3 regions of the Microbacterium sp. P5_B6 genome follow, and region 2 is predicted to be linked to each of the others. Evidence: predicted binding sites of a transcription regulator. Region 2 holds the regulator's gene; each other region holds the start of a gene.
The links. The regulator LexA, encoded in region 2, represses DNA repair genes until DNA is damaged. The targets are predictions, from matches to a motif close to TCGAACANNTGTTCGA.
Positions count from the first base shown of each region.

Region 1: AC1DP3_RS14920 (DUF222 domain-containing protein) is a predicted target of LexA. The motif match lies at 8,307-8,322, and genes of this name have one in related genera.
Region 3: AC1DP3_RS03365 (HNH endonuclease signature motif containing protein) is a predicted target of LexA. The motif match lies at 6,867-6,882, and genes of this name have one in related genera.

Region 1 is NZ_JBFULL010000012.1:57,423-69,228, reverse strand. Features, by position in the region: gene AC1DP3_RS14955 (UDP-glucose dehydrogenase family protein) at 1-667, shown strand, start outside; gene AC1DP3_RS14950 (VanZ family protein) at 683-1,267, opposite strand; gene AC1DP3_RS14945 (nucleotidyltransferase family protein) at 1,392-2,333, shown strand; gene AC1DP3_RS14940 (hypothetical protein) at 2,461-3,381, shown strand; gene AC1DP3_RS14935 (tyrosine-protein kinase domain-containing protein) at 3,397-4,827, shown strand; gene AC1DP3_RS14930 (DUF4012 domain-containing protein) at 4,894-6,672, shown strand; gene AC1DP3_RS14925 (cell wall protein) at 6,837-7,403, shown strand; gene AC1DP3_RS14920 (DUF222 domain-containing protein) at 8,344-9,678, shown strand; gene AC1DP3_RS14915 (YdcF family protein) at 10,072-10,611, opposite strand; gene AC1DP3_RS14910 (endonuclease/exonuclease/phosphatase family protein) at 10,686-11,393, opposite strand; gene AC1DP3_RS14905 (hypothetical protein) at 11,552-11,806, opposite strand, start outside.
Region 2 is NZ_JBFULL010000005.1:26,916-34,095, forward strand. Features, by position in the region: gene AC1DP3_RS08225 (histidinol-phosphate transaminase) at 1-243, opposite strand, end outside; gene AC1DP3_RS08230 (LysM peptidoglycan-binding domain-containing protein) at 276-653, opposite strand; gene lexA (transcriptional repressor LexA) at 911-1,591, shown strand; gene AC1DP3_RS08240 (hypothetical protein) at 1,704-3,356, shown strand; gene metE (5-methyltetrahydropteroyltriglutamate--homocysteine S-methyltransferase) at 3,353-5,713, opposite strand; gene AC1DP3_RS08250 (methylenetetrahydrofolate reductase) at 5,710-6,666, opposite strand; gene AC1DP3_RS08255 (prolyl oligopeptidase family serine peptidase) at 6,913-7,180, shown strand, end outside.
Region 3 is NZ_JBFULL010000002.1:351,388-363,193, forward strand. Features, by position in the region: gene AC1DP3_RS03335 (pilus assembly protein TadG-related protein) at 1-280, shown strand, start outside; gene AC1DP3_RS03340 (MFS transporter) at 297-1,550, opposite strand; gene prfB (peptide chain release factor 2) at 1,691-2,800, shown strand; gene ftsE (cell division ATP-binding protein FtsE) at 2,867-4,021, shown strand; gene ftsX (permease-like cell division protein FtsX) at 4,018-4,932, shown strand; gene smpB (SsrA-binding protein SmpB) at 5,007-5,483, shown strand; gene AC1DP3_RS03365 (HNH endonuclease signature motif containing protein) at 5,561-6,856, opposite strand; gene AC1DP3_RS03370 (SIMPL domain-containing protein) at 6,959-7,627, opposite strand; gene AC1DP3_RS03375 (hypothetical protein) at 7,653-8,288, opposite strand; RNA gene ssrA (transfer-messenger RNA) at 8,447-8,816, shown strand; gene ggt (gamma-glutamyltransferase) at 8,981-10,822, shown strand; gene AC1DP3_RS03390 (helix-turn-helix transcriptional regulator) at 10,880-11,725, opposite strand; gene AC1DP3_RS03395 (SDR family oxidoreductase) at 11,792-11,806, opposite strand, start outside.

The DNA of each region.
Region 1 (11,806 bases), on a different contig from region 2:
GAAGATCTCGTTCATCAACGCGATGGCCGAGATCGCCGAGGTCACGGGCGCCGACGTCACACAGCTCGCCGACGCCATCGGTCACGATGCGCGCATCGGACGCCGCTTCCTGGGAGCGGGGATCGGCTTCGGCGGCGGCTGCCTGCCGAAGGACATCCGGGCCTTCGCGGCGCGCGCCGAGGAGCTCGGGCGCGGCGATTCCGTCAGCTTCCTGCGCGAGGTCGACGCCATCAACCTGCGCCGCCGCGACCGCGCGGCCCAGCTCATGGTCGACGCGCTCGGCGGATCGGTCTACACCAAGAAGATCACGGTGCTCGGGGCGGCGTTCAAGCCGCACAGCGACGACATCCGCGACTCACCCGGGCTCGACGTCGCGGTGCGGCTGCACGGCCTCGGCGCGGACGTGACCCTCACCGACCCGGCGGCGATCGAGAACGCGTCGCGCCTGCATCCTCAGCTCACATACGTCGCGGACCGCGACGACGCACTGCGGGGCGCCGATGCCGTGATCGTCGTCACGGAGTGGGATGAATACCGTCGCGAGCTCGACCCCGAGCACGCCGCGTCACTCACCGAGGGTCGCATCGTGGTGGACGGACGCAACTGCCTCGACGCCGCAGCCTGGCGCGCTGCGGGCTGGACCTACTACGGCATGGGACGCCCGTAGCGGTTCCGCTCGGAGTCAGCCGGCCCGGTCACCGGGTCGGCGCCACCACTCGAACATCGCCACGAGAAGCAGGCCGATGCAGGCACCTGTCACGTTGGCGACGACATCCATGACGCTCGGAGTGCGCAGGGCGAGCGCGATCCCCTGGACCGACTCAATGACGACGGTCGTGACGAACGCGATCGGCACGACCAGGTAGCGGCGCGAGAGGATGAGCGCGAGCAGCACCCCGAGCGGCACGAACAGGAGGATGTTCGAGGCGAACTCGATGCGCGCGTAGGTGAGGATCGGGATGATCCGGCCGATCAGGCGGAGCGCCGGACCGGCTCCCCGATCGACCGGGACGGGCCAGATCGCGATCAGCGTCAGCGCGACGATGTACAGCGCGAGCAGGATGCGCGCGGCGCGTTTGATCCCCGGTGAGGGAAGCACCTCGGTGGCCGCCGGAAGCGGCGGCTTCGGCGGGATGTGAACCGGCGGCTCCGCCGCCGGGAGGGGCGGCTTAGCCGTGGGCAGGGGCGGCGTGGGCAGGGGCGGCTTGGGCGCAATGCCCAGGTCTCGCAGCGCCTCGTCGAGAGGATCCACCGGTCGCGTGTCCATCAGGCCCCCAGCCGTCGGGCGCCGCGACGCTGCCGCGCGAGTGTGTGGGGAGAGTGTACCGGAGGCACCTTCGTGAGGAGACGGGCGTTTTCACCTCGTCACCATCATGAGCTTGACTGGGATGGTGCCCGCCTCCGCGCCGAAGAACGTCCAGCTGCCGCTGGGCGACGCCGTCGACCTCGCCACGGCATGGGCCGCCGCACTGGCGGAGCGCCTCGGCATCCGCGCACTCGTGCTGAAGGGCGGCGCGCTCGCCCACCACGGCCTGCGCGAGGCCCGGTTGTCGGCTGACGTCGACCTGCTCGTCGAACCCGGCGCGTTCGGGCCGTTCTGCGCTGCGCTTGAACGGGCGGGATGGCGCGAGCGGGTGATGCCGTTCATCAACACGCGCGCCGACCCGCACTCCGTGACGTTCCTCCACAACGACTGGCCGTGCGACATCGACGTGCATCACCGCTACCCCGGCTTCCTCGAGGACGAGGGCGTCGTCTTCGAGGAGCTCTGGAACCGCCGGGAGCGCCTGGCGTTCGCCCACGTCGACGCGGAGATTCCGGACCGGCTGTCGAGCCTGCTCGTCATGGGGCTCCACGCCCTGCGCGACGGCGCCGTCAGCCCGCGGCACCGCGACGAGCTCGACGGGCTCGAGTCGCTCTCGCTCACCGACGACGAGCGCGCAGAACTGAGCGACCTCGCCGTGGCAACGGGCTGCGCCGGCACCCTCGCCGAGCCTCTCCTTGCGCTCGGCGCGGAGGCGCCGTTTGACGAGTCGCCGGCGCTGCGGGCATGGCGCGCACGCGTGGCATCGGCCTCCCAGGGCGCATACCCGTGGCTCGTGCTGTGGCGATCGACGCCGTGGCGAGGTCGTCTCGCGCTCGCGTGGCGCGCCTTCTGGCCGACGGATGCCGACATCCTCGCCGCCCGCCCCCAGAGCGATCCGCGCCGCATGTCGCTCCTCGAGGCACGCGCGCAACGATGGGCCCGCGGAATGCGGGGGCTCCCGGTCGCCCTCCGTGCGCTCCGTTACAGGCACGTAAACACTCCTGCCCCGGACGTTCCGCCGCGCTGAGTGTTGCTAGGTTGGACCGGGCGACGTCGCGCGAATAACGATGTCGCCTTTTGCCTGTGCTCCGCCGCTTCCCCGTGGTCGCCCGACCGGTGGGACAACTTCCATCGAGCCTCCTGGGGGAGAACTGATGTCCGACGCACTTTCACATGAACCCGCCGCACCGCAGAAGCAAGGGCTCAGCCGCCGCCAGCTCGTCACCGCCGGCGCCTGGGCCGCACCGGTGGTCGCGCTGACTGTCGCCACGCCAGCGGCATCCGCATCGGGCTCACTGACCCTCGTGATCAGCGGAGCGTCGCTCGGCTATGCGTGGGGCTCGGGCACCCTTAACGGAATCACCGGCGCCCTCACCGTCACCAACCAGACAACTACGAAGACCGGCGGCACGGTCCAGGGAATCTCGGTCGTCGTGTCGGTCGATGCCGCCGGAATCGCGACCACGACACCGACGGGCGTGACTGCCAACTGGACACCGTCTGTGGGCACTGTGTCCGGGACAAAGGTCAGCTTCACCTTCACGTTCGCCGGCACGCTCACTCCCGGTCAGTCCCAGGCACTGAGCTTCACTCTCGGGTCCTCCGGCATCACCGCACTCACGAACCGAGCCTGGACCGCAGCCTCGAATGGCTCCACGCCGACGCCCAACACGTCGTTCACCGGCGGCAGTGCGGCGGGTACCGTCTCGCTGGTGACCGCGTCGCCGACGGTCGCTCCTTCGACGTTCCAGCCCTCTGGGACGGGAAATAACGGCAAGGACGTCGTCGTCTCGCTCAGCATCAGCGCAAATGTCTCCGTAGTGGCCCGGCTCACGGTCACGCCCAAACACAAGAACGACAACTTCATCGGGACATTCTCGGGAGGCACCATCACGCCCGGGGCGACGGACACGGCAGACGACGTGGCGACAACCAACTCCATTTCAGCCGGCCCTGCGACCATCACGTTCCCCACTTACCAGAAGCAGGACAGCGCGCTCGACAGGAAATACACGCTCGAGTTCCTCATAAACAACGTGGTCTATGCGCCTGCCACCAAGACAGGAAACCTGTAACGGGCTGAGCACCACATGGAACTTCGCGACTACCTGCGCATCCTGCGCGCGCACTGGCTCGGCATCCTGCTGCTGACCATCCTCGGGGTGGCCGCAGCGTGGGGCTGGAGCGCGACGCAGGCACGCGTCTACACCGCCACGACGAGCGCCATCGTCAACGCGGCCGCGGATTCGGGCGACGCGGGCACGCGCCTCGTCGGCAACCAGCTCGCGCAGAGCGTCGTGAAGAGCTACATCGACATCGGGTCGTGGCGGTCGGTCGCCGAGTACGTGATCGCCGACCTCGACCTCGACACGACGCCCGAGGCGCTCGTCGGCCGCGTCGACGTCACGAACCCCCTCGACACGGTCGTGCTTCGGGTGTCGGCTGACGGGCCGACACCGGAAGAGGCGCGCGACCTCGCCGAGTCGTGGGTGCGCGGCATGATCAACGAGATCGAGAAGCTCGAGGGACCGGCATCCGAAGCAGCTGTCGCCGTGATCCCCGGCGACTCGGCGCGCCTGCCCGGCGCCCCCTCCTCCCCGAACACGCGCCTGAACCTCCTGCTCGGCGGCCTCATCGGCCTCGCGCTGGGGATCGGCTATGCGGTGCTGCGGTATGTGCTCGACCAGCGCGTGCGCAACCCGCGCGACATCGAGCGCGAGACCGGAGTGTCGGTCATCGGCACGCTTCCCGCATCCAAGGAACTGTCCTCCGAGCGCAAGGTGCTCACCTTCAGCGGGCGCAACGACTCCGCGACGCCGATCGCGGAGGCGACGCGCGAACTGCGCACGAACCTGCGCTTCATCGACATCGACAACCCGCCGCGAGCCATCGTCGTGACGAGCCCCATCCCGGGCGACGGCAAGTCGACCATCGCCGCCAACCTGGCGGTGAGCATCGCGGCGGCCGGCGAGCCCGTCGTCCTGATCGACGCCGACCTGCGTCGCCCCATGATCGCATCGCTCTTCGGACTCCCCGAGGGCGCGGGGCTCACCGACGTGCTGACCGATCGCGCCGAGCTCGCCGACGTCGCCCAGGTGCTGCCGCTGCGCGAGAACCTCGTCGTGATCGCCGCGGGGCGCACGCCTCCGAACCCGAGCGAAGTGCTCGGGTCGCAGAAGATGCGCGACCTCATCGCCGGCCTCACCAAGCACGCGCTGGTCATCATCGATTCGCCTCCGCTGCTGCCGGTGACCGATGCCGCCGTGCTCGCCACGAACGCGGATGGCGCCGTGGTGGTGGTGTCGGCAGGCAAGACCACGTACGACATGCTCCACAAGGCGCTCGGCAACCTCGAGAAGGCGCACGCCCGTTCGCTGGGCGTCGTGCTCAACAAGGTGCCCCGCACCGGAGCCGACGCGGCCTACTACGGCTACCAGTACCAGGGAGATTACACACCGACCGTCGAGACGGCGCCCGAAGACTCGACCCCCGGGCCGTCCCGCCGGCGCGCGAAGGCCTGACCCCGGTCGCATGCTCCGCACCGCTCCATCGCACCTGCTCCCGACCTCCCCCGTGAGGCGCCTCTCGTGAGCGACAGCCCGCTGCCTCGTCCCGCCCGCGTGGCCGGCAGGTTCGTCGTGATCGCGCTCAGCGCGCTGCTGCTCCTGTCGATCGCGGCAGTCGTCTGGCTGGGTGTGCGCGGAGCGATCGCGGCGAACCACCTCCTCGCCGCTCGGAGCGAGGTGCAGCAGGTGGTCGAACTCATCGACGATCCCGCGGCCGCAGCCGCTGGAATCGCCGAGGTCGGCCAGGAGACCGCCGCCGCCCGCGCGCTCACGAGCGACCCGGTGTGGCAGGTCGCCGAGAAGCTCCCCTGGATCGGGCCGCAGCTCTCGGCGGTCTCCACCATGGCCGCGGCCGCTGACGACGTCGCGAGCAGCGCCCTCACGCCCCTCACGGAAGTTGCGGCCACCCTGACGCCCGCCGCGATGAAGCCGGCTGACGGACGCATCGAGCTCTCGACCTTCGTCGGAGTGCAGGATGCCGCCACCGCCGCGGCGGACGGCATCGCCGCTGCCGCCGACTCGGTGGATCGCATCAATCAGGTCGCGCTCCTCGCGCCGTTGCGCGATGTCGTCGACGAGGTGCGCGGCATCCTGAACACCGCCCGCAGCGGGACGGACGCCCTGGCCCGCGCGTCCGTGCTCCTGCCCGCGATGCTCGGCGCGGAGGGGCCCCGCAACTACCTCATCCTCTTCCAGAACAACGCGGAATGGCGCTCGCTGGGGGGCATCACGGGCGCCCAGGCCCTCGTCCACACCGAGGGCGGGGGGATGCAGCTCGTGCAGCAGGACTACGCGCAGAACTTCCCGCAGTTCGACCCGCCGGCGCTCGAACTCGACCCGGAGGTCGTCGCGATCTACGGCCAGAGCCCGGCAACCTGGATGCACAACGTCACGCAGGTGCCCGACTTCACCGTCTCGGGTCCGCTGGCCCAGGCGATGTGGGCGCAGAAGCACGGCGTGGAGGTCGACGGCGTGATCGCGATCGATCCGGTCGCGCTCTCTTATCTGCTCGAGGCGACCGGTCCGCTGACCCTCCCGTCCGGAGACGTCCTGTCGTCCGAGAACGCCGTGCTGCTCCTCCTCAACGACGTGTACTTCCGCTATCCCGACCCCGTCGATCAGAACACTTTCTTCAACGAGGCGTCACGCGCCGTGTTCGACGCGATCGCGCGCGGCCAGGTCGACGCATCGACGCTCATCTCCGCCCTCGGCCATGCGGGCGACGAGCGGCGGCTGTTCCTGTGGAGCGCGCACGCGGAAGACCAGGACGTCCTCGCCGACAGCACGCTCGCCGGCGCGCTCCCGCCGACCGACGACCTGACCTCCACCTTCGGCGTGTTCGTCAACGACGGCACGGGCTCGAAGATGGACTTCTATCAGACGCTCGAGACCCAGCTCGCATGGGGCCAGTGCTCCGTGGATGCCGCGGGCCGCGCCTCGGGCACCGCGACGCTCGCCGTCACAATCGGCAACACGGCACCGGCCTCGGGACTCCCGGATTACATCACCGGCGGCGGCGCGTACGGCGTCCCCCCGGGCTCCGCGAAGACGGTCGGCTACCTCTATCTGCCCGAGGGATTCGAGCTGACCGGGGCCGAGATCACACCGGAATCCGGCTTCGGCGGCGGATTCCACGACGGCAGGAGGGTCGTGAGTTTCGAGACGACACTCGCCCCGGGCGAGTCCGCCACCGTCACGATCACAGCCGATACCACGGCCCCGACGGGCGCTCAGCTGGACGCGTGGGTGACGCCGACAGTTAACACAGACGTAACTCCTCAAGTTGGCGCTTGCCTGTGAACTTCCCTACAGTGAAACCAGGGCACCGCAGCTCGGATGAGATTCACGTCCACCTCTCGCGGTGCCTTTTGCTGTACTCGCAGTCTGTTCCTCCGATGAACCACCAGTTCGTTCCAACTGATCTGTCCCTCGCCTCACGGCCTGCACGAAAGAGTACGACCTATATGAAGCACACGATCCGCAAGACCGCCGTGGTCGCAGCTCTCGTTGCGGCCTCTGCTCTGGCACTGCCCACGGCAGCCCAGGCAGCACCATCCATCTATCCGCCGTCCAACGCGTGCAGCGTTGTGCCCACGGTCGTCACCCCTGGCGCCACGGTCACGTTCAACTGCGTCAACGGCACGTTCACCCCCGGCGAGTTCGTCTCGGTGCGGGTGTCAGGCAACACCTCGGCGAAGGTCGGCTACCTCAAGCTCGCGACCACCTCGTCGGGTTCGGCGACGTCCACCTCCGGGGGTGCGCTGTCGATCGGGATCACCTTCCCGAGCAACGCCAGCGGCACCTACAACCTCGAGGCCTTCTCGGAGACCTCACCCGGCGGCACCGCCTCCGTCTCGGTCACCACCGCCAGCACCAGCGGCGGCTCGGACGACAGCCTCGCTGTGACCGGCACCGACAGCGCCTCGCTCCTCGGCCTCTGGGTCGGCGGCGGCGCGCTGGTGCTCACCGGTGGAGCTCTCGCCGTGGCTGCGACCGTGCGTCGCAACCGCAAGCAGAACGTCGGCATCTGACCCACCCGCACCTCGAGAACGACGGGGCCCCGACCGCTCAGGTCGGGGCCCCGTCTTTCTTCGCTCGCGGGACTGTGGTTCTTCGGTGTCGTTCTTCGGTGGTGGACCCGTCGTTCTTCGCTGGCGGGCCCGTCGTTCTTCGGTGATGGACCCGTGGTTCTTCGGTGATGGACCCGTCGTTCTTCGGTGGTGGACCCGTCGTTCTTCGGCGGCGGACCGGTGGTTCTTCGGTGGTGGACCCGTCGTTCTTCGCTGGCCGGCCCGTCGTTCTTCCGTGGTGGGCCCGTGGTTCTTCGGTGGTGGACCCGTGGGGCGCCCCGCTTCGCTCGCCCCTGTGATCGGCGGCGGTCTGCGCGCACGACGGGCGGTGCGGGTGGCGCTGCGGACTCGCGAACCCATGAGCTGTTGCCGAGACCCTGTGCAGCAGCGCATGGGCTCGGAAGGAACTTATGGGTTCGCGAGTCCACCTGCGGAGGCGGCAGCGCGAGTGGCGGCGGGCGGCGCGGTGGCGCAGTGCGGGCGGCGCGGGTCGCGCGTCGCGGGCGCCGAAGAGCGTGCGACGAGGTGCCRGCGGGCGGCGCGGGCGGCGCGGCGCGGCCGGCGAAGTGCGGCGGCGCGGCGCGGGGGACGCAGTGCGAGTGGCAGCGGGCGGCGCGGTGCCGGCTGCGCGGTCGCGCGTCGCGGGCGCCGAAGAGCACGCTACGAGGCGCGAGTGGCCCAGTGCGGGCGGTGCGGGCGGCGCCAGTGCCGGCGGCGTGGCGCGGGCGACGAAGTGCGAGTGGCAGCGGGCGACGGACGGGAGTTCAAGCGCCCCTTGGCAGTCGGTCCCTGAGGTTCGGCTCAACTGGGTGGTCGTCTGCCCCGACGCCGGCGTGCTGGTCAGGAGCTCCTGCTCGTCGACATTCGAACGAATGTCGGAGGGTGGCGATACCGTTCTTCTATGACCAACCCCGTCGCCGCACTCCTCGAAGAGGTGAAGCAGATGTGCGCGCTGAACGAAGGGGAGCCGATCGAGTCGCTGCCGCGCGAGCGGCTCGTACAACTGAATCAGGCGATGGGGCGAGCTCGCAGATTGATGGATGCTGCGCAGGCGCGAGTCGCGTCCGAGATCGCACGTCAGTCCCGGCCCGAACTCGGGCCTGACAGTCTCGCGAAGCAGCAGGGCTTCCGAAACCCGACGACCCTCATTGCCGCGACGATCGGCACGACTTTCGGTGAAGCCTCCCGGTTGGTGCAGGTGGGCGAGGCCACCGCACCGCGCATGACTCTCACCGGCGAAGCGGCACCGGCTCGACACCCCCACGTCGCCGAGGCACTTGCGGCCGGGACGATCGGAGCGCACGCCGCTGGCGCGATCATCACGATGCTCGACAAGGTCGCAATCCGCGCAGGCCGGCACGGCGTCGAGAAGGGCGAGAAGCTCCTCGCTGAGCGCGCCGCAGGCCTCACCCACGACCAGCTGTCGAAGCTGGTGCTGAGGGTCGAAGCATGGATCGATCCCGACGGTGTGGGGCTCCGCGAGGACGATCTGCGAGCGGAGCGGTGGGCGACGGTGCGCGAGGAGCGCAACGGCATGATCTCGGTCACGGCCCACCTCGATCCCGAGCATGGGGCCCCTGTCAAAGCGGCCATCGAGGCGCAGGTGACAGCGGATCTGCGGGCTCAGCGCGATGCCGGTCCCGACGCCCCGCAGCGTTCGATCCGGCAGATGCAGGCGGATGCCCTCGCCAGGATCGCGACGCATGCGCTGGGGTGTGACCGAAGCGAGCTTCCGCTCGAAGGAGCGACCGTGGTGGTTCGCATGAGCCTCAGCGACCTGACCGACGGCACAGGTCACGCGACGATCGATGGCCTCTCGGCGCCCGTCTCGGTCGAGACCGCCCGACGCATGGCTGCCGGCGGCTCCATCATCCCCTGCGTGCTCGGCGGGAAGAGCGAGATCCTCGACTGGGGCCGTGCCAAGCGACTGTTCACCCCAGCCCAACGCCTTGCGCTGGTCGAGCGCGACGGTGGGTGTGCGATGTGCGGCGCTCCTCCATCCCACACGAAAGCCCATCACATCAGATGGTGGGCGAGGGATGCCGGACCCACTGACTTGTCGAATGGGCTCCTCCTCTGCGAGTCCTGTCACCATCGCATCCACGACAACGGCTGGGAGATCTCGATCGAGGGCCCGGGCACGGACGCCCGTGTTTGGTTCATCCCTCCCGGCAGTGTCGATCCGGATCGAACTCCGCGGCTGGGCGGTCGCGCGCGCTATGACGTGGTCGCGTGACTGCAATCGCTCGTCGTCAGTGCTCGTCGACAGCGCTCGTCGTCAGCGCTCGTCGTCAGCGCTCGTCGTCAGCGCTCGTCGTCAGCGCTCGTCGTCAGTGCCCGACGTCAGCGCTCGTCGTCAGTGCTCGGCGTCAGCGCCGGTCGTCAGCGCTCGTCGTGAGCGCTCGTCGTCAGCGCTCGTCGTCAGTGCTCGACGTCGGTGCTCGGCGGCAGTGCTCGGCGGCAGTGCTCGTCGTGAGCGCTCGGCGTCGGTGCTCGGCGTCAGCGCCGGTCGTCAGCGCTCGTCGTCAGTGCTCGTCGTCCGCGCTCGACGTCCCCGCTCGACGTCAGCGCTCGACGTCAGCGCTCGACGTCACCGCCCGTTGTCAGTGCTCGACGTCCGTGCTCGGCGTCAGTGCTCCGCGGCGGTCTGCGCACACGACTGGAACACCGCTTTGACGAACGCGAGCGACTGGTAGACGTACTGATAGGCCCACTCCACCACCGTGGCGGGCTCGCCTGCGGCGACGACCGTCGATCGTCCCGGGTAGCACTTGCTGAACCAGTAGCGGGTGCGGGCGACGTGCGGCGTCGAGGTCACGACGATCACCGACGGCGCGTCAGGCGCCGCCGAGGCGCTCGCGCGCTCGGCCATCAGCAGCACCTCACCGCGGGTCGTCGACGGTTCGGCTACCGCGCAGGTGACCTCCGCCTCCTGGCAGAGCGCGATGTCGCCCGCCGTCTGGCCGTTGGCCGCCTGCACCGAGATGACGATGCGGTCGGCGAGACCTTCGTCGCGGAGGCGCTCCGCGACCGACAGGCGCACGTCCATCGGCGGTCCGAGAACGAGTGCGACGTCACTCTTTCGCACCGGGTCGATCCCGGGGAACACGTACAGCGGCAGCCCGGCGAGCACGAGCATCCACACGGCCGCGACGAGCGTCAGGACCATCACGCCGAATCGAGGCCGTGTGCCTCCGCGCCGGTCGCGAGATCGCGGTGAGGCTGTCGCCATCTTCTGGCGCGTTAGGCGCTGGTCTGCTCTGCCGCGCCGAACGCGACACCCGCGGTCGGCTCGGCGGTGATGAGGATCGGCAGGTGGTCGCTCAGCCCCTGTGGCAGCGTCTTGACCTTGTCGATCGTGAACCCGGCGGACGTCGCGAAGTCGTAGTGCCCGCGGAAGAACCGGTAGGCGGTGTAGGTGTGCGCATCGCTCATGCTCAGCTCGTAGCCCTGCTCGCGCACCTTCTGCCAGAGGTTCTCTTTGAACACCGGATAGTTGTAGTCACCGACCATGAGCGTAGGAAGCCCCTCGCCCAGCTGCTGCAGCTCGCTGAGCGCGGTGCGGATCTGGTGGCGGCGCAGCGAGTTGAGCGCGGTGAGGGGCGCGGCGTGGAACGACGCGACGATGAGGTCTCGACCGTGATCGATGTCGTGCAGCCTGACGCCCAGCATCCGCTCCTCTGCGGGCTTGAGCATCCGGTCGTGCAGCGACTTCTTGAGGCTGAGGGCGCGCACGTCGACGACGCGGAAGGTGTTCTCGCGGTAGTAGACCGCGAGCCCCAGGCGATTGCGCTGCGTCGAGTGAGCGAGTCGCAGACCACCGATGGATTCCGGGATGTCGGCCGTATCGGCCTCCTGCAGGCACAAGGCGTCTGCACCGTGGGCCTCGACCAGCGTCACGAGCTCACCGGCGGCGCGATGCTTGCGGAGGTTGTACGAGATCACCCTCATGCCGACTCCCTGCCGCTCATCTCGACTCCTCATGCTCGTGACGGATTCCACCCTACGGCGGAAGGGCGACCCGTGAGGTATCGGGTGCGCGACCGACAGAACAGTGATATCGGCCGGGTTGGTCGCACTCTCCGGCAACGGACCGAGTGGGATCTTCTCTACGACGAGGGGACTGTGATCGTCAGCTCCCCCGCCAACGACTTCGCGTGGGGGGCAAGGGCGATGCCGCCCACCGCGATGGTGCCCGGGGCGAGGATCTCGATACTGGAGAAGCTCACGTTGTAGGTGCCCGTATCGCTCGGCCCCGTGGTGGTGAGGTTCAGCGCCGAGATGAAGGTGAACGTCACCACGCTCCCCTGCAGCACGCCAGACCCGACTTTGGCCCAGTTGCTCCCAGACCCCGACAGGAAGGT
Region 2 (7,180 bases):
GAGATAGTCCGCGAAACCCTCGCGCAGGGTGGTGAACTCCCGGTCGGGATAGCGGTTGACGTCTCGGAGCGCTCGCGCGATCGAGTCGAGGATGTCATCGGCCACCTCCTGAGGCACCGGGTGGGTGTTCTCATTGACGTTGAGCGTCACGGGAAGCGCTGCTTGCGGTGCGCCGTAGGGGATCTTGCCCCTGAGGTCGTCGCGAAGGGGAAGCTGATCGAGGCGAACGGTCACCCCTCCCATGGTAGAGCGCCCAGGGATCAGAGGTTTCGGGTTCAGCGGACCGGCGCGTACTCCGCCGGGATGGCGAGCTGGGCGCCCGCGGAGACCGTGACGCCGTCGAGCGCGTTGAGGCGGACGATCGCGTCGACCACGTCTCGTGGGTCTGCGGACGGCGCGACCTCTTGGGCGATGGACCACAGCGACTCGCCGGCAGTGACGGTCACCGTCGTGAACGAAGATGAGCCGGCGCCGGCCTCACGCGACGCGAGGGCAGCGGAGGACCCGCCGATGATGGCGGCGCTCAGCGCCACGATCGCCGGGATGGCCGCCACGATGGCGATCACGCGACGACCGCGTGTCGTGAGTCGAAGACGCGTGCTGGACCGTGCCGAGGCCGAGAAGCCGGGGGTCGTGATGGCGATCGCAGTCATGGGGTCCTCCTGATGAGAAGAGATTCGCATCCGCCCCTCGGCCGGGAGCGGCGAATGCGAATCTTCATTCCGAAGTTATCTTCGATAGAATGGGATGTCAAGGCCTGATTCGGAGGCCGGAACGTCGAACGCGACACGCGCAGAGAATGCCGCGCGACCCCTCGACGACCGGATACCGTTTCGATGGAGCCACCCCACCACGGGCCTCCGACATTCGAAGGGACTGCCCTTCGAAACCGCGAGAACAGGAGCCGCACATGAGCGACGCGATAGGACGCGACCGGCCTCAGACCCGCCGCCGCAAGAGCCTGAGCGACAAGCAGCTCGCGATCCTCGAGGTGATCCAGCGCTCCATCGCGCGTCACGGCTATCCGCCGAGCATGCGGGAGATCGGCGACGCCGTCGGACTCAAGTCGCTGTCCAGCGTGACGCACCAGCTCAACCAGCTCGAGCTGAGCGGCTACCTCCGCCGTGATGCGGGGAAGACGCGGGCGATGGAGGTGCTCATCGATCTGCCGGGCACCGCGACCGAGAATCCCGCCGACACGGCGCCGTCCGTCGGCGACGCGGCGCTCGTGCCCCTGGTCGGGCGCATCGCCGCCGGCGTCCCGATCACGGCCGATCAGCAGGTCGAGGAGGTGTTCCCCCTCCCCCGGCAGCTCGTGGGCAAGGGCGATCTGTTCATGCTGAAGGTCGCGGGCGAGTCGATGATCGACGCCGCCATCTGCGACGGCGACTGGGTCGTCATCCGCTCGCAGGCGACCGCCGACAACGGCGACATCGTCGCTGCGATGCTCGACGGCGAGGCGACCGTGAAGACCTTCCGGCAGCGAGACGGCCACACGTGGCTGCTGCCCCGCAACTCGGCATTCGAGCCCATCCTCGGCGACGACGCCACGGTGCTCGGAAAGGTCGTCGCGGTCCTCCGCGCGGTCTAGCGCGGCATCGCCCACGGCGGGCGACGACTTCGCGCGCCCAATGGCCAATCGCGTGGTCGGCTGGGCAGAATAGCCCCAAGGCGCGGGTGGCGCGCCTCTGGAGAGGTGTGACATGACCACGTCCGAGATCGACGACCTGCGCGCCGAAGTAGATCGGCTGCGCACCGAGAACGACACCCTGCGCACGGTGCCGGCCGACGCCGCAGTCCCACCCGCGCAGCGCCGATCTCCGGGAAGGTGGAGGGCGTTCGTCTCCGCGCTGGTGATCGTGATCGCGACGCTTCTCGTCCCGCTCTCGATCGTCTCCGCCTGGGCGCGCGTGCAGCTGGTCGACGAAGACGCCTTCGTGGCGACGCTGGCGCCGCTCGCGGAGGACCCCGCAGTGCAGCAGCTCATCATCGACGAGTCGATGGACGCCATCAACGCGAAGGTGGACTTCAAGGAACTCACCTCGAACGTGTTCGACGGCATCGCCCAGCTCGATCTGCCGCCCCGCGCGCAGGACGCTCTCGCGCTGCTCGCGGCGCCGGCGGCGGCCGGGCTGGAGAACCTCGTGACGACCACGGTGACCCGGGTCGTCGAATCGGATGCCTTCGCGGACGTCTGGGCGACGGCCACCCGCGGCGCGCACCGCGGTCTGACGGCGGCGGCCACGTCGGACGGCGGCGGGGTCGTGGTCCTCTCCGAGGACGGGGTCGGCATCCAGCTGGGGACGATCGTCGAGAAGGTCAAGCAGAACCTCATCGATCGAGGAGTGGGCGCCGCACAGGTGATCCCGGCCGTCGACAAGGTGATCATCATCGGCACGGGCACGGCGCTCGTGACGATCCGCACCGTCTACGCGATCGCCTCGACCCTGGGCTGGTGGCTCCCGGTCATCACGCTCGCGCTGTTCGGACTCGGCATCCTGATCGCCCGCAGGCGGTCCGTGGGGGTGCTCGGCTCGGGCATCGGACTCGCCATCGGCGGTGGCGCGCTGGCGCTCGGCTTCAGGATCGGCGATCCGATCGTCGGGCAGGCCGCGACGCAGCTGGACCTCTCGGTGGCAGGCCTCGACGCCATCTACAGCACCATGGTGGCATCCATGCTGCAGACCGCGCAGATCGTCGCGCTCCTCGGTGTCTTCATCGCGGTGCTCGGATGGTTCATGGGCCGTTCCGCCGCTGCGGAGCGCTCCCGGGGCTTCGTCCGGGGCATCAACGCCTCGGCGCGCCGGGGATTCGCCCTGCGCGGGTTGAACACCGGTGCCTTCGGACTCGCTCTGGCCCGGTACCGGGTGGCCATCCGCGTCGTCATCGCGATCCTCGCCGTGCTCTGGCTGTACTCCCTGCGCCCCCTCTCGTTCGGCGACCTCGTCCTGGTGATCGTCGTCGCGTTCGCCTTCGCGTGGCTGCTCGAGCTGCTGCAGAAGCGTCCCGACGAGCTCGACGGGTTCGCGGCGGAGGGTGAGGCGGCCGACCTCGCCACGGCGGCCGAGGACGCCGCCGAGGACGCTGAGCTCGCCGCACAGGACGCCGAACGGGCGGCAGCCGACGCAGAAGAGGCTGCCGCTGTGCTGGTCGGCGCCAGCGCTCCGCAGGCACAGGGTGCCGCGCTGACCCCGCCCGCCCCGCCCGCACCGCCGGCACCCCCCGCTGCATCGTCCGCACCGCCGGCCGCACCGGCGGCAGTCCGGGCCGAGCCTGTGGACGACGCGTCGGCCGCGGCCCCGGAGGACGCGGCCGACGCAGCCGCCAAGAAGAAGCCCCGGGCTCCGCGCAGCTAGACGGTCGCGCCGATCCCCGCGCGGACGGTGAGCGTCGCCTCGACGAGGTTCTCGAGCGACGCCACCGTCTCGGGGTACGCGCGCGTCTTGAGTCCGCAGTCGGGGTTGACCCACACCTGGCGCAGGGGCAGTTCGTCGACGGCGCGGCGGAGCAGGTCGGCAACCTCGGCAACCGAGGGCACACGCGGCGAGTGGATGTCGTAGACGCCGGGTCCGATGCCGTGCGAGAACCCGGATGCCGCGATGTCGGAGATGACCTCGCCGCGACTGCGAGCCGCCTCGATCGAAGTGACATCGGCATCGAGCGCCGCGATCGCATCGATCACGACGTCGAACTCCGAGTAGCAGAGATGAGTGTGCACCTGGGTTGCGAGCTGCGCGCCAGCGGTTGAGAGCCGGAACGAGTCGACGGACCAGGCGAGGTACGGGGGCTGATCGGCCTTCTTGAGCGGCAGCAGTTCTCGCAGCGCCGGCTCATCCACCTGCACGATGCCGATGCCCGCGTTCTCGAGATCGGAGATCTCGTCGCGCAGCGCGAGCGCGACCTGCTGTGCCGTCTGGGCGAGCGGCTGGTCGTCGCGCACGAACGACCACGCGAGGATCGTGACCGGACCCGTCAGCATGCCCTTCACGGGGCGCTCGGTGAGCGACTGCGCGTACTGCGACCATGCCACGGTGATCGGCGCAGGACGCGACACATCGCCCCACAGGATGGAAGGCCGGGTGGCTCGCGAGCCGTAGGACTGCACCCACCCGTTGCGTGTCACGGCGAATCCCGCCAGGTGCTCGGCGAAGTACTGGACCATGTCGTTGCGCTCCGGCTCGCCGTGCACGAGGACGTCGAGTCCGAGCTGCTCCTGCAGCCTGATCACCGCGGCGATCTCGCTCCGCAGGGCCTGCTCGTATTCGGCAGTGGAGAGCTCTCCGCGGTCATGCTGCGCGCGCAGCCGCCGGATGTCAGCCGTCTGGGGGAAGGAGCCGATCGTCGTGGTGGGAAGCACCGGCAGGTCGAGGGCGGCGTCCTGCGCCGCCACCCTGGTCGCATACTCGCCGCGCTGGATGTCGGCCGTCGTGAGCGTCGCGACACGCTGGCGCACTGCGCTGTCGCGGACGCCGGGTGCGCTCTGCCGGTCGGCGAGGGCTGCGGATGCTGCCGCGAGATCGTTCGCGATCCCCGCTCCACCCTGCTGCAGACCGCGCGCGAGCACGGCAACCTGGCCGACCTTCTGGTCGGCGAACGCGAGCCATGACCTCAGGCGGGACCCCAGGTCCGGCTCGTCCGCAATGTCGTGCGGGACGTGCTGGAGCGACGTGGAGGTGCTCACTGCGACCCCGCCCGCCCCGAGGTGCTGAAGCGCCTCGATCCGCTGCCATGCGCCTTCGAGGTCGCCGCGCCAGACATTGCGCCCGTCGATGACGCCGCCGACGACGATCTTCGTTGACAGTCCGGCCGCCGGCGCGGGGATCGCCCCGCGGCCGAGGTCGATGGCGATCGCCTCGATGGGGGCTGCGGCCAGGGCGCTCCACGCCGCCCCCGACAGCTGCGCGTACGGCGCAGCGACAAGGATCGCCGGGCGCCGGGCAGCGGCTCCGAGCACCGCGTACGCGCGCTCGGCCGCGGCGGCGAGCTCGTCCGCCGGCACGGGCAGGCTCTCACTCACGAGCGCCGGCTCGTCCAGCTGGACCCACTCGGCCCCGGCGGCACGGAGAGCCGCGAGAAGCTCGGCATACACCGGAAGCACGTCGTCGAGGCGGTCGAGCGGGCGGAAGGCGGTGGACCCCTCAGTGCCGGCGACGCCGGCCGAGGCATCCGTCGCCTTCGAGAGTGCGAGCAGCGTCACGGGGCCGACGATCACGGGCCGGGTGACGAAGCCTTGGGCACGCGCCTCAGTGATCTGACGCACGAAGCGATCCGTGGAGAGCGAGAAGACGGTCTCGGGCCCGATCTCCGGAACCAGGTAGTGATAGTTCGTGTCGAACCACTTGGTCATCTCGAGCGGTGCGAGGACTCCGGCCCCGCGCGCCGCGATGAAGTAGGCGTCGAGTCCGATCGAGCCGTCCTCGTCGCGCAGATGGGCGAAGCGCGCAGGCAGGGCGCCCACCGCGAGCGCGGCATCCAGAACCTGGTCGTAGTACGAGAACGACTCGGGGATCGACGAATCGCCGCGACCGAGTCCCAGCTCGACGAGGCGCTCGCGGGTCCCCCGGCGCAGCTCGGCGGCAGTGGTCTCGAGCTCGGCCTCGGTGAGGGCACCCGCCCAGCGCGCCTCGACGGCGCGCTTGAGCTCGCGACGGCGCCCGATACGCGGGTAGCCGAGGATCGTCCCGGTCGGGAAGTCGGGTCGTTGGTCGGTCATCGTGCGGCCTCCAGGTGGCTCGGCTGGGTGAGGACACCGGCGTCGCGCAGGACCGCGAGCACGGTGTCGTGATGGTTGAACGCGTAGAGGTGCACGCCGGGCGCGCCGCCGAGGACGACCTGCTGGACGAGCGCGGCGGCATGGGAGATGCCGCACGCTTGCTGCCCTTCGGGCGTCTGCTCGGCATCGAGAGCTGCAGCGAAGTCGGCCGGCAGCTTCTCCCCGGTGAGCTCGATGACGCGCCGCAGGCGCACGGGCGAGACGATCGGCATGATCCCGGGAAGGATCGGGATGCTGACGCCGGCGCTCCGTGCGCGCTCGACGAAGCCCAGATAGTCGTCGGCGTGGAAGAACAGCTGCGTGATCGCGAAGGTCGCCCCTGCGGCCTGCTTCGCGAGGAGGGCGTCGATGTCCTGGTGCGCGTGCTCCGAGCGGGGGTGCCCGTTCGGGAATGCGGCGACGGCGATCGCGACCTGCTGCCGGCGGTCGACCCGAGCCGCACCCGGCACTCCGGGGATGGACGACTCCGTGTACGGTGCGCGCTCGATCTGGGCGCGCTCGATGAGCTGGACGAGCTCGGCGGCGCTCTCGAGGTCGCCGAGGAAGTGGTCGTCCTCGGATGCGCCGGCGGGCGGATCTCCGCGGAGGGCGAGGAAGCTCGTGATGCCGGCATCCAGGAACTCGCGGATGAGGCGAGCAGCGCCCTCGTAGGTGGTGCCGACGCACGTGAGGTGGGCCAGCGGCTCGACATCCGTGGTCTCGCGGATGTGCCGGACGAGCTCGAGCGAGCGCCCACCGGTGGATCCGCCAGCCCCATAGGTCACGGAGATGAACCGGGGACCGGCCGCGGCCAGGTGACGGATCGTCTCGTGGAGGGCCGCCGTTCCGGCATCGGTGCGGGGCGGATAGATCTCGAACGAGAACGGAACGGCGTCGAGGCTGCTCGTGGGCATGGCGCGCATTTCGGTAGAGGGACGGGAAGGCCGGTCGGCCGCGGCTCGCGCTCCGCTCACGGGGAGGGGCACGTGTCATCGCGGGCGGGTGCCGGGCTCGGCTGTCGCTCCACACCCGGCATGGCCGGGCGTTTCCACCACGGTAGAGCACCGACGCCGTGCATGCGATGCGTGTGACGGACTGTTGCAGCGGTCGAGACCGGGTCGCGCCTTCAGTGGGATGCCCGGCAGGCGTAGCGTGGGGCCATGGACCGCAGCACCCCATACGGTTCCTGGCCGTCACCCGTCACCGCCTCCGCCGTCTCCGCAGCGTCGCCGCGCCTCGAAGGCGCGCGCTTCGTCGGAGACGAACTGTGGTGGGGAGAGGGCGTGCCCGAGGAGGGCGGACGGACCACGGTCAGACGTCGTCGGCCCGACGGCGTGCAGGAGGACCTTCTGCCGCCCCCATGGAACGCCCGGTCGCGCGTGCACGAGTACGGCGGCGGCTCATGGACGGCGAGCGAGGACGGCACGC
Region 3 (11,806 bases), on a different contig from region 2:
GGCGGATGCCGCCGCGCTCGCCGGCGCGGACGGCTTCACGCTCTCGGTGGTCGAAGGCGACGCCCGGGCTGAGCTCGACTCGGCCGGTGTTCGCGCCCAGGCCGAGGCGCTGCTGCTCGGCGTCGGGGGAGATGCGGTCCTGGTCTCTGCGGGCACCCCCGATGGCGTATCGGCGCGGGTCACCGTCGCGGGGTCGTGGCGTCCGCCCGTCCTGACGCTCTTCGTCCCCGAGGGTGTCGCCCTCCGGGCGACCGCGACGAGCCGGACCGCGCTGCGCTGATCGCGCGGCTGCGCCTCTACTCCGACGCGGCATCCTCAGGCATGCCCCCGCGCGGCACGAAGCGCGGCACCCATCGCACGAACGCGACGGCGCCGAGCAGGCCCAGGATTCCGATCGCTCCCGTTGCCGCGGCGAGAGTGGTTGCCGCTGCGATCGCGGACACGAGCAGCGGTGCCACCGCGCCCCCGGCATCCGACAGCGTGCGCCAGGAGCCGAGGAACGGCGCAGGGTCGGCCTTCGGTGCCACATCCGCACCGAGAGTCAGCAGGATGCCGCTCGACAGGCCGTTGCCGACGCCGAGGACGGCGGCGAACATCGCGAACCACATGGCGGCGGAATCGAGGTCGCGCGTGAACGCCAGAGCGAGAAAGCCGGCGCCCATCAGGATCATCGCGGGAAGCGCCGCCCACAGCCTGCCGAAGCGGTCCATGACCTGCCCGCTCGCGTAGAACAGTGCGAAGTCGATGGCCCCGGAGATGCCGACGACGAGCGCGATCGTCTGTGCGTCGAGCCCGATCGAGACGCCCCAGAGCGGCAGGACGACTTGCCTCGCGGATCTGACAGCCGAAAGGGATGCGGCGGCCACGCCGAGGCGCGAGAGAACACGGCGGAAACGCCACATCGTACGGAAGACGCCTTCGCGTCCTGTGTCGCCGCCGAGCGCGCCTGTCGGGATCGATCCGGTGACCGACTCGCCCGTGTCCTCGGCGAGAACGGGTTCGGACGCGGGGAGAGGCAGCTTCTCCGGATCGGGACCCAGCAGCACGAGCAGCACGCAGGCGATCAGGCATCCTGCGAAGAACCACACCGTCGCTCGCTCGTCGCCGAAGAGAGTCAGCAGTCCCACCGCGATGAACGGCCCGATGAACATGCCGAGCCGGAAGGTGCCGCCCAGCAGAGACAAGGCTCGCGCGCGGAACGCGAGTGGAACCCGCGTCGCCATGAACGAGTGACGCGCCAGCCCGAAAGCGGCCGCGCACACTCCGATCAGGAACACGGATGCCGCGAACACTCCGAGGACAGGAGCGAAGGCGAGGGCGACGGCACCCGCAAGGGCGACGCATCCGGCAATCGCCATGGTGAGGCGCTCTCCGATGCGTGCGACCGCCCATCCCGCGGGGATGTTGCCGCACAGCTGGCCCACGACGAGTGCCGACGCGACGAGGGCCGCGGTCGCCACATCCGCCCCGAGCTGTGAGGCGATGACGGGGATCAGGGGGATCACCGCACCCTCGCCCAATGCGAAGAGAACGGTAGGTCCGTAGATCATCGGTCCGAACCGCCACAGCACGTCGCTCGCGCGCGGAGGGGGAGGGCTGGAACTCACCGATCCAACGCTACTGGTCGGACCCGGGGTGAACAGGATCGAGGATGCTGGGGTTGCCGGCATCCGCGCTAGTCTGGACTGTCATGCTCGAACTCGATCTAGCCGCCGATATCGAGGCGCTCCGTTCCACCTTCGCCGACATCAAGTCCGTCGTGGACGTCGAGGCTCTCGCCGCCGACATCGCCCGGCTGAGCGAGGAGGCGGGGGCTCCCGACCTCTGGGACGACGTCGACAAGGCGCAGAAGGTCACGAGCTCGCTGAGCCACCGGCAGTCCCAGCTCAAGCGGATCACCGACATCGAGCAGCGCCTCGATGACCTGGACGTGCTCATCGAGCTCGCCGTCGAGATGGACGACGAGGATTCCGCCGAAGAGGCGCGCCGCGAGCTGGCCGAGCTGGAAGACATCGTGGGCGAGCTCGAGGTGCAGACCCTCCTCGACGGCGAGTACGACGACCGTTCGGCGGTCGTCACGATCCGCTCAGGCGCCGGCGGCGACGACGCCACCGACTTCGCCGAGATGCTCATGCGTATGTACCTCCGCTGGGCCGAGCGTCACAAGTACCCCGTGAAGGTCATGGACACGTCCTACGCCGAAGGCGCAGGAATCAAGTCCGCGACGTTCGAGATCACGGCTCCCTACGCGTACGGCACGCTCTCGGTAGAAGCGGGAACGCATCGTCTTGCACGCATCAGCCCGTTCGGCTCCGCCGACAAGCGCCAGACGAGCTTCGCCGCCGTCGAGGTCATCCCCGTCATGGAGGAGGCCGTCGAGGTCGAGGTGCCCGAGGGCGACATCCGCGTGGACGTCTTCCGCTCCTCCGGCCCGGGCGGACAGTCGGTCAACACGACCGACTCCGCCGTGCGCATCACGCACCTCCCGACGGGCATCGTCGTCTCGATGCAGAACGAGAAGTCGCAGATCCAGAACCGCGCCGCGGCCATGCGCGTCCTCCAGACGCGCCTGATGCTGCTGCAGCGCGAGGAGGAGGCGGCGAAGAAGAAGGAGCTCGCGGGCACGATCACCGCGAGCTGGGGCGACCAGATGCGCTCCTACTTCCTCTACGGCCAGCAGCTCGTGAAGGACCTGCGCACCGGCTACGAAGTGGGAAACCCCACTCCCGTCTTCGACGGGGACATCGACGGCTTCATCGCCGCGGGTATCCGCTGGCGCAAGCGTAAAGACGACGACTGAGTTCCGTCGATCCCGGCGGGTGTCGCTGGGACGGTCATGGGCTGCCACGCATAGGCTCGTGGAGCCATGATCCGGTTCGAAAACGTCACGAAGCGCTATCGCGGCACGGCGAAGCCCGCTCTGCACGAGATCGACTTCGAGGTGACCCGCGGCGAATTCCTGTTCCTCGTGGGCGCGTCGGGTTCGGGCAAGTCGTCGTGCCTGCGGCTCATCCTCCGCGAGGAGACGCCGTCCGACGGCCGTGTGGTGGTGCTCGGTCGCGACCTCAAGACGCTCGCCAGTCGGAAGGTGCCGTATTTCCGCCGGCACATCGGCTCGGTCTTCCAGGACTTCCGCCTCCTGCCGGCCAAGACGGTCTTCCAGAACGTGGCCTTCACGCTCCAGGTCATCGGCTCATCGAATGCGTTCATCCAGCAGGCGGTGCCCGAGGTGCTCGCTCTCGTGGGCCTCAAGGGAAAAGAGCGTCGCTTCCCGCATGAGCTGTCGGGTGGCGAGCAGCAGCGCGTCGCGATCGCACGCGCGCTGGTGAACAGGCCTCAGGTGCTGCTCGCAGACGAGCCCACGGGAAACCTCGACCCCGCGACATCCGCTGACATCATGCAGCTGCTCGCCCGCATCAACGCGGGCGGAACCACCGTCGTGATGGCGACGCACGAGGCGGGCTTCGTCGATCAGATGCAGCGCCGCGTGATCGAGCTGAGCAACGGCGAGATGGTGCGCGACGAGCGCCACGGCGGCTATGGCGACACGTCCGGGCTCCCGAGCCTCGCGCCCGAGCCCGCCCGCGGTGCAGCGGCCGTCGCTGCGCTCACGGCGGTGCTGGAGCTGCACCGCGAGATCGTCGAAGGCGGCACAGTCGACTCGGCGTCGGTGGATGCGGCGATGGCCGTCGCGGCGGCCTCTGCCGAGAGGGACGACACATCGACGGATGGCGAGTCCGAGGGCGAGCCGCCAGCCCCAGCGCCGGTTGCGCTCCTCGCGTCCGCAGAATCCGAGGCGGCGCGCGAAGCCGAGAGTCAGGCCATCGAAGCACCCGATGCCAGCGAGACACCGGCGGCGCCTGCCTCTCCGAAGACGGTGGACGTTGCCCCCGTCCGCCCCCGCACCGCCCCGATCCAGGTCGTCGAGGAGCTCGAACTTGACGTGGCGGAACTCGGGCTGGCCGACAGGCTGGGCCTGGGCGAGGTCGACCCGGACGACGAAGTGGGGCCGACGTCGTGAGAGCTGGCCTCATCCTGTCCGAGGCTCTGACCGGCCTGAGACGGAATGCCTCGATGGTCGTGTCCGTCGTGCTGGTGACATTCGTGTCGCTGACGTTCGTGGGCGCGGCGATCCTCATGCAGATGCAGATCGGCACGATGCGGGACTTCTGGGCCGACCGAGCTCAAGTCGCGATCTACATGTGCACGACGGTCTCGCAGACGGCCACGTGCACCGACGGTGCCGCGACACAGGAGCAGATCGACGCCGTCCAGGCCAAGCTCGACGGCGACGCCCTGGCCCCGCTGATCCGGACCGTCGAGTACGTCGACCACGACCAGGCGTATCAGGAGCTGCTCGACCTGGTCGGCGAGGAGGCGGCGAGCGTCGTCACCCCGGAGCAGGTCAATCAGACCTTCCGCGTCAACCTGATCGACCAGACGCAGGCGGACGTGATCATCGAGGCCTTCCGAGGCATGCAGGGCGTCGAAGAGGTGAAGGACCAGCTCCAGTATCTGGAACCGCTCTTCTCAGCTCTCACCGTGGCGACGTACATCGCCGTCGGCATAGCCGCGCTCATGCTCGTCGCGGCCGTGCTGCTCATCGCCACGACGATCAGGCTGTCTGCCTACGCGCGGCGGCGAGAGCTCGGCATCATGCGGCTGGTCGGGGCGTCGAACCGGTTCATCCAGACGCCCTTCATCCTCGAGGGTGTCTTCGCGGCGCTCATCGGTTCTCTGCTCGCGAGCGGCGCCGTGCTGGTGGGCGTCCAGTTCGGAATCAATCAGTACCTGCGCAGCCGTGTCGACTTCGTGACCACGTGGGTGGGACTCGAGGAGGCCTGGACCGTGGTGCCGATCCTCATCGTCATCGGGATCGCTCTCGCCGCGGTCTCCGCCGGGTTCGCGATTCGCCGCTGGCTTCGCGCGTGACCTGGTCCGCGAGATAGACTGATGGGCTGCCGCACGCACTGCGCGGCATCCGTCGAAGCAGGAGAGAAGTCGTCATGCCCAAGGAGCGCGGGGAGAAGGTCGTCGCGACCAATCGTCGGGCGCGCCATGAGTACACGATCGAGAAGACCTACGAGGCGGGTCTGGTCCTGACAGGCACCGAGGTGAAATCGCTCCGCGAGGGTCGTGCCAATCTGTCGGACGGCTACGCCTACATCGATGGAGGAGAGGCCTTCCTCGACTCGGTGCACATTCCCGAGTACTCCCAGGGGCACTGGACCAACCATGCGTCGAAGCGCACCCGCAAGCTCCTGCTGCACAAGGAGGAGATCATCAAGCTCTCGCACGCGATCTCTGCGGGCGGTTACACCCTGGTGCCGCTGAAGCTCTACTTCTCCGATGGTCGGGCGAAGGTCGAGATCGGTGTCGCGAAGGGCAAGCGGGAGTTCGAGAAGCGTCAGACGATCCGGGAGCGCGAAGACAAGCGCGAGGCCGAGCGGGCGATGCGCTCGAAGAACCGCCTGGGCGAGTAGTTCTCGAGAGCGGATGCTGGGCCCTCGGCGCCGGACCCGGGCGTGGCCGACGTTCGGAGCAGCGCGGACGCAGGCGTTCAGAACGGTGGGACCGAGTCGTCGGGCACTGGTGAGCTCATCCGGAACACCGGGACCCGCCGTTCGGGTTGCACGACGTATCGTCGCCCGGTGGGGGAGATCCACTCCACCGCTCCACCACTGTCTTCTATCTGCCTGACGGCCCAGTCGCCGTGATGTTTGACGGTGTGGTGGCCCTTGCAGAATGGCGCATTGTTCTCGAGCGAGGTCTCACCGCCGAATTGCCAGTCGATCTGATGGTCGATTTCGCATCGCGAGGCGGGCATTCCGCATCCGGGAGCCATGCATCTGTCAGCGCGCCACTTGACCAGCCGGCGAAGCATCGCGGGCGGACGATACTGGTCGCGCCCTACCGACAGCACCATCCCCGTCTCGGGGTGAGTCAGGACCCGCATCCACAGGCTCTCACCGCCGCAGAGGTCCTTCGCCACAGAGAGCGGGATCGGGCCGACTCCCTCGACCAGGGCGGGATCAGCGGTGCCGCCCGGCTCGTGCTCGAGCAGTGACAGGACCGGCACGGTGACGACGACCTGCGCGCGAATGCCGCGAGCCTCGGAGGGGATGGCATCGGTCACCCCATCGATGAGGAGGTCGCAGAGCACGTCGGCGCGCACCTGATCGAGGGTCCGCGTCTCGCCATCGCCGCCGACGATCGCTTTGGCGAACGCGGTTGCGCGATCGAAGATCGCCTGGAGCGCGACGTCGGGCGCGCGAAGCAGGAGCTCGCCCACTCCGTCGTAGCCGCGCTCGATGGCGACGCGACGCGTCTGGAGGGCGGCCTGATAGCGCTCCTCGAGCGTCGAGGCCTGGACGGTTGCGATCAGGGTGCGCAGCGCCCGCCGGAAGGTGCCGACCGGCTCGGCCTCGGCCAGTTCGAGTGCTCGGTCGGCGACCTGCTTGCTCAGCTCGGGCATCAGCTGACCGAGGTCGTCGACCAGGATCTCGGCGTGCTTCGGTGTGATGTCGGCCCGGTGGAGGGAATCCAGCACGCGCGGATAACGCCGCACGAGTGCCTCGGCGTGCACGATCATCCGGCCCGCGGAGTATTCGGTGATGCGCATCGCCGCGGCGAGTTCGAGCCGTATCGACCTTTCGATGATCTCGGTGGTCGCGGATCCTCGGCCCTCGGCATCCTCGAGCAGTTCTCGTCGCATCGCATCGACGCGGATCAGCCGCTCAGCGGCGAACACCGACTCCATCGCCGCCGCTTCGACAACGAGGTCAACCGCGTCGGGCACCGGCGGCCGCTCGTCGTCCCACTCCACGGGGGAGGTGTCGAAGGGATCGCCGGTCATGATCCGACTCTAGAACAAACCTACGACATCGCCGCTGGGCCACAGCGCGCGGATCAGTGCGCGAAACCTGCCCGTCGCGTGTGCAGCGAGTGGCCAGGTGCCTCAGCGAGCGGCGAACCGCGCCTCGACGGCGGCCGCCACGATGATGTCTTCGGGCTGGAACTCCACCGCCGGGCCGCCGCCCACATCGGCCGCGAACGACGCCGACTTCAGCATGCGCGCCATGGGCGCGGGGCCTGGTTCGTCCCGGCCCAGCAGACCCACATCCGCGACCTCCACGGGGGTCACCGACGACAGCCCGATCGCTCGGGCGTAGGCGCTCGCACGCTCCACCGCCACGCGCACCGCCTCGGTGGCGACATCCGCTTCTGCCTGCTTGGCGGTTTCACGGGTCAGGCGCCACTCGATGGCATCGATCTGGAGCCCGTCCCGCTCCGAGACATCCGTGACCCACCACGACAGCGCGGCGAAGTCGGTGAACACCGCGGAGAACTCGACCGAGGCGTAGTGCACGAGCGAGAGCTGCTTGCCCTCCGCATTCCAGGGGCGGTTGGCCCACACGGCGACCCGCTGGCTGGACCACTCCCGAACCCCGCCCTGCTCCTTGCGCGCCGCGAGGTCGGCCCGGAGCGGCTCGGCCAGCGTCGAGATGCGCTCGACCACTCCGCCGCGGTCTGGGCCTTCGGCTCGCACGGACAGACGCACCACCCCCTCCTCGGGGGCGACGCGGGCTTCGTGCTCGCCGCGCACGGCGATGACGACTTCACTCATGCGGGGACTCTACGCGAGGGCGCCGTCACTCGGGCTCATCGGGCGCCTTCACAGAGGCGAGATCGGCCTTCGTCATCGCCCACCGCACGTCATCGTCCGTGAAGAGGTAACTGTCTCCGTAGCCCTCATCATCCGCCCATCCGTCCGCGCTCGGCATGGCAAGGTACATGCCCTCAGGGGCGTCGATGCGTTCGTACCCCTCGCCGATGAGGGACTCCTGCGCTGCGGCGGCACTCGATGCGATGGGCGACCATGCGAGGTCGATCAGGTTGTCCGTCGGAATGTCAGGCGACTCGCCCCACCGGCAGAGGAGCTGACCGACCGGGGCCCCGCCGGGGAACCGGTCGAAGGGGCGGGCACCGATGGTCTGGTCCTGCGTCTCCCACGAGACCCACCCGTTCTGCGCCGCCAGCGCGCGGAACTCTGCCGTGGACGTCGTCTCGCAGGTCGCCGTCACCATCGAGGGTGTCGGGCTCGGGGACGCGGTCGGAGGCGTCGGAGCAGGGGAGGTGTCGGCCGGGACGCTCGATGCGGGCGGGGCGGAGGGCGCCGGGCTTGCCGCCGGATCGCCCTGTGTGCTGGCGAAGAGCCAGACGAGAAGCCCGACGACGACGCCTACGCCGATGACGGCGCCGATGATCGCCCAGCCTCTCCTACTCACCCTCACACGGTATCGGGAGCGAGCCAGTCGGACGGGAATTCAGGATGTCGAGGATCCGTTGTATTCTGATGTGCTCGGATGTCACGGCATCCGTTGCGGAAAACTCAACAGCGTGACAACGGCCCTTCGCAAGGAGGACACCTCGATATCGAGGGCACGGGGATGATCGGTTTCGACATCGCCTGCGAATCTGCGAGAAGCGGGCCGAGGATGCAGGGTTATCTCGAAAACGATCTCTGCAAAAACATAATTGCCGATGCAAATCGCAATGACTTCGCCCTCGCTGCGTAAGCGAGCTCGATAGTCCGTCAGACCGTGGGTGATCCCGACACGGTTCCTGGCGTCATCTAGGGATCTTGCTGTGTGACGGCGTCTGGACGTCACGCGGGACTCTTCCCAGGCTGGGCTCGTCGACTTAGGTGTCTGTGACAAAGGTCGGAGCCGAGTAGAACGTCTGCACAGACTGCGCCCGGAGAAGACGCAGTATCTCAGCGATGGACGGGGGTTCGATTCCCCCCATCTCCACCACGCCGTTGTCACGGAAAGAGGGCCCGGACCCGCGCACGATCGCGGGGCCGGGCCCTCTTTTCGTCTCGGCACCGGCAGCGTTCCCGGACGGTCGTTGCCGCCGATCGCGACTCGCGTTACCGTGAGGGAGTCGACCCTCGCCACCCATATACGGGGGGTTTGTCATGGTCACCTTCACGCACCGATCTGCACGCACGAGCATCGCGTTCTCGCTCGCCGGTGTGCTGGCGATGGCGGCCGCAGTCGCAGCGTCGCCGGCAGCCGCTGCGCAGACAGTGGTTGAGGCAGGGCGACCGGCGCCCCCGAGCCCGTCGACGTCGATGGGCTACGGCGGTGCGGTCGCCTCCGTCGACGCCGAGGCGAGCGCTGCGGGGCTCGAGGTTCTCCGCAAGGGCGGCAACGCCGCCGATGCCGCCGTCGCGACAGCCGCCGCGCTCGGAGTGACCGAGCCGTACAGCGCGGGCATCGGCGGCGGGGGATACTTCGTGTACTTCGACGCCGCGAGCGGCGAGGTCACCACGATCGACGGGCGCGAGACCGCCCCTGCCGCCATGACGGAGACGTCCTTCATCGATCCCGCGACGGGAACGGCGTATCCGTTCTCGGATGTCGTCTCCTCGGGGCTGTCGGTCGGCGTTCCCGGCACACTTGCCACGTGGCAGGCGGCACTCGACAGGTTCGGCACCACATCCCTGAGGGACGCGCTCAAACCGGCGATCCTGCTCGCCACCCGCGGCTTCCGCGTCGACGAGACCTTCCGCGAGCAGACCGCCGGGAACGAGGAGCGCTTCAGGCAGTTCCCTGACACGGCCGAGGTGTTCCTGCCGCACGGCGCGCTGCCGGTGGTCGGGGCGACGTTCAAGAATCCCGACCTCGCCAGGACTCTGCGAGAGATCTCGCTGCGCGGCACCGACGTCTTCTACCGGGGCGCAATCGCCGACGAGATCGCAGCCCTCGTGCGCGCGCCGGAGACGAGCGAGCCGCACAAACTGCCCGCCTACCCGGGGACTATGACGGCGGCCGACATCGCGGGCTACCGAGTGGTCGAGCAGGCCCCGACGCATATCGCCTACCGCGGCCTCGACATCTACGGCATGGCACCCTCTTCCTCAGGCGGCACGACTGTCGGCGAGTCGCTGAACATCCTCGAGAACTTCGCCCTCTCGAACGCGAACACCCCGCAGAGTCTGCACCTGTATCTCGAGGCGACCGCGCACGCGTTCGCCGACCGCAACGCGTATGTCGGGGACCCTGCTTTCGTCGACGTTCCGACCGAGACCCTCCTCAGCCAGGAGTTCGCCGATGCGCGCGCGTGCGAGATCGATCCGAGTGTCGCATCCGCGAAGCCGGTAGCGGCTGCCCCTCTGACTGCCGCGAGGTGCGATGCGCTCGTGCCCGCGACGGTGGGCGACACCGAGAATCTCTCGACGACCCATCTCTCCGTCGTCGACAAGTGGGGCAACGCGGTCGCGTACACGCTCACGATCGAGCAGACCGGCGGCTCGGGCATGACCGTGCCCGGCCGCGGCTTCCTGCTCAACAACGAACTGACCGACTTCAGCTTCACCCCCAAGGACGCCGATCCGGATTCCGACATCGACCCCAACACCATCGAGCCGGGCAAGCGCCCGCGGTCGTCGATGTCTCCGACGATCGTGCTCGACGATGGCGCGGTGCGCTTCGTCGTGGGTTCGCCCGGTGGCTCGATGATCATCACGACGGTGACCCAGGTGCTGATCAACCGGATCGATCTCGGGATGACGCTGCCCGAGGCGGTCGCCGCACCACGAGCGTCGCAGCGGAACACTGCCGCCGTCGCTGCGGAGCCGGCGTTCCTGGCGGCCTACCAGGGAGTGCTCACTCCGTTCGGCCATACCTTCACCTCTACGGCGGAGATCGGCGCCGTGGCGGCGATCGAAGTGGGCGACGGCGGGCTGCTCACTGCTGCCGCCGAGCCGGTGCGGCGCGGCGGCGGAACCGGACTGGTCGTGCAACCCGCGGGGTGACAGCCCCGCGCGCCGATTCGCACCAGGGGATGGGCCGGGATGCCGCGGGCCCACTGATCAGCGGCTGGAAGCGATCGCTTGCGTGCCGATCACCGACAGCAGTTGAAGCCGCTGATAGCTCTCGGTGCCCGGTGCCGCGGTGAGCACCAGGAGCGTCTGACCCTGGTCGGGGTCGATGAGGAACTGACACTGCACGTCCATCGCGCCCACCTCGGGGTGCTGAAGGCGCTTCTCCATGGGATGGGACGAGCGCACCTCGTGGGCCTCCCAGAGCTGGGCGAACTCGGGGCTCTCGGCGAGGAGGGCTTTCACGATCTCTCCGGCGCGCGTTCGTGCGCCGAACTTCGCATAGGCCGCCCGGACGTCGGCGGTGAAGGCCCGCGACAGCATTCCGTGGTCCTCGCTCGGGTACACGTCTCGAGCGGCGGGGTCCATGAACCAGCGATAGCCGATGCTGCGCATGTGTCCCTCGAAGCGCGTCTCATCGCCGAACAGCGCCCGCGCGGTCGGAGTCTGCGCGAGTGTGTCGCCCATCTCGGTCATCACCTGCGCCGGTGTGTCGGCGAGCCGATCCAGCACCCGCATGAGGCCGGGGGAGACGTGCTCGCCGCGCAGCGCCCGCGTGGGGGCGGTGTGGCCGGCGAGCCGGAACAAGTGGTCTCGCTCGTCGAGCGTGAGCCGCAGGCCGCGGGCGATCGCGGCCAGCATGTGCTCGGATGGCTGTGGACCCCTCGCCTGCTCGAGTCGGCTGTAGTAGTCGGCCGACATATCGCACAGCGCGGCGACCTCCTCACGGCGAAGACCGGCGGTGCGACGTCGAGATCCGCGACGCAGGCCGACATCCTCGGGCTGCAGCGCCTCACGGCGGCGACGCAGGAAGTCTGCCAGTTGGGCTCTGTCCATCATCCGAGTGTGCGGCATCCGTCGATGCTCAGCCAGGGAGTGCAGATCCCTCCATGAGGTCTGCGCTCACGCTCCCACCGG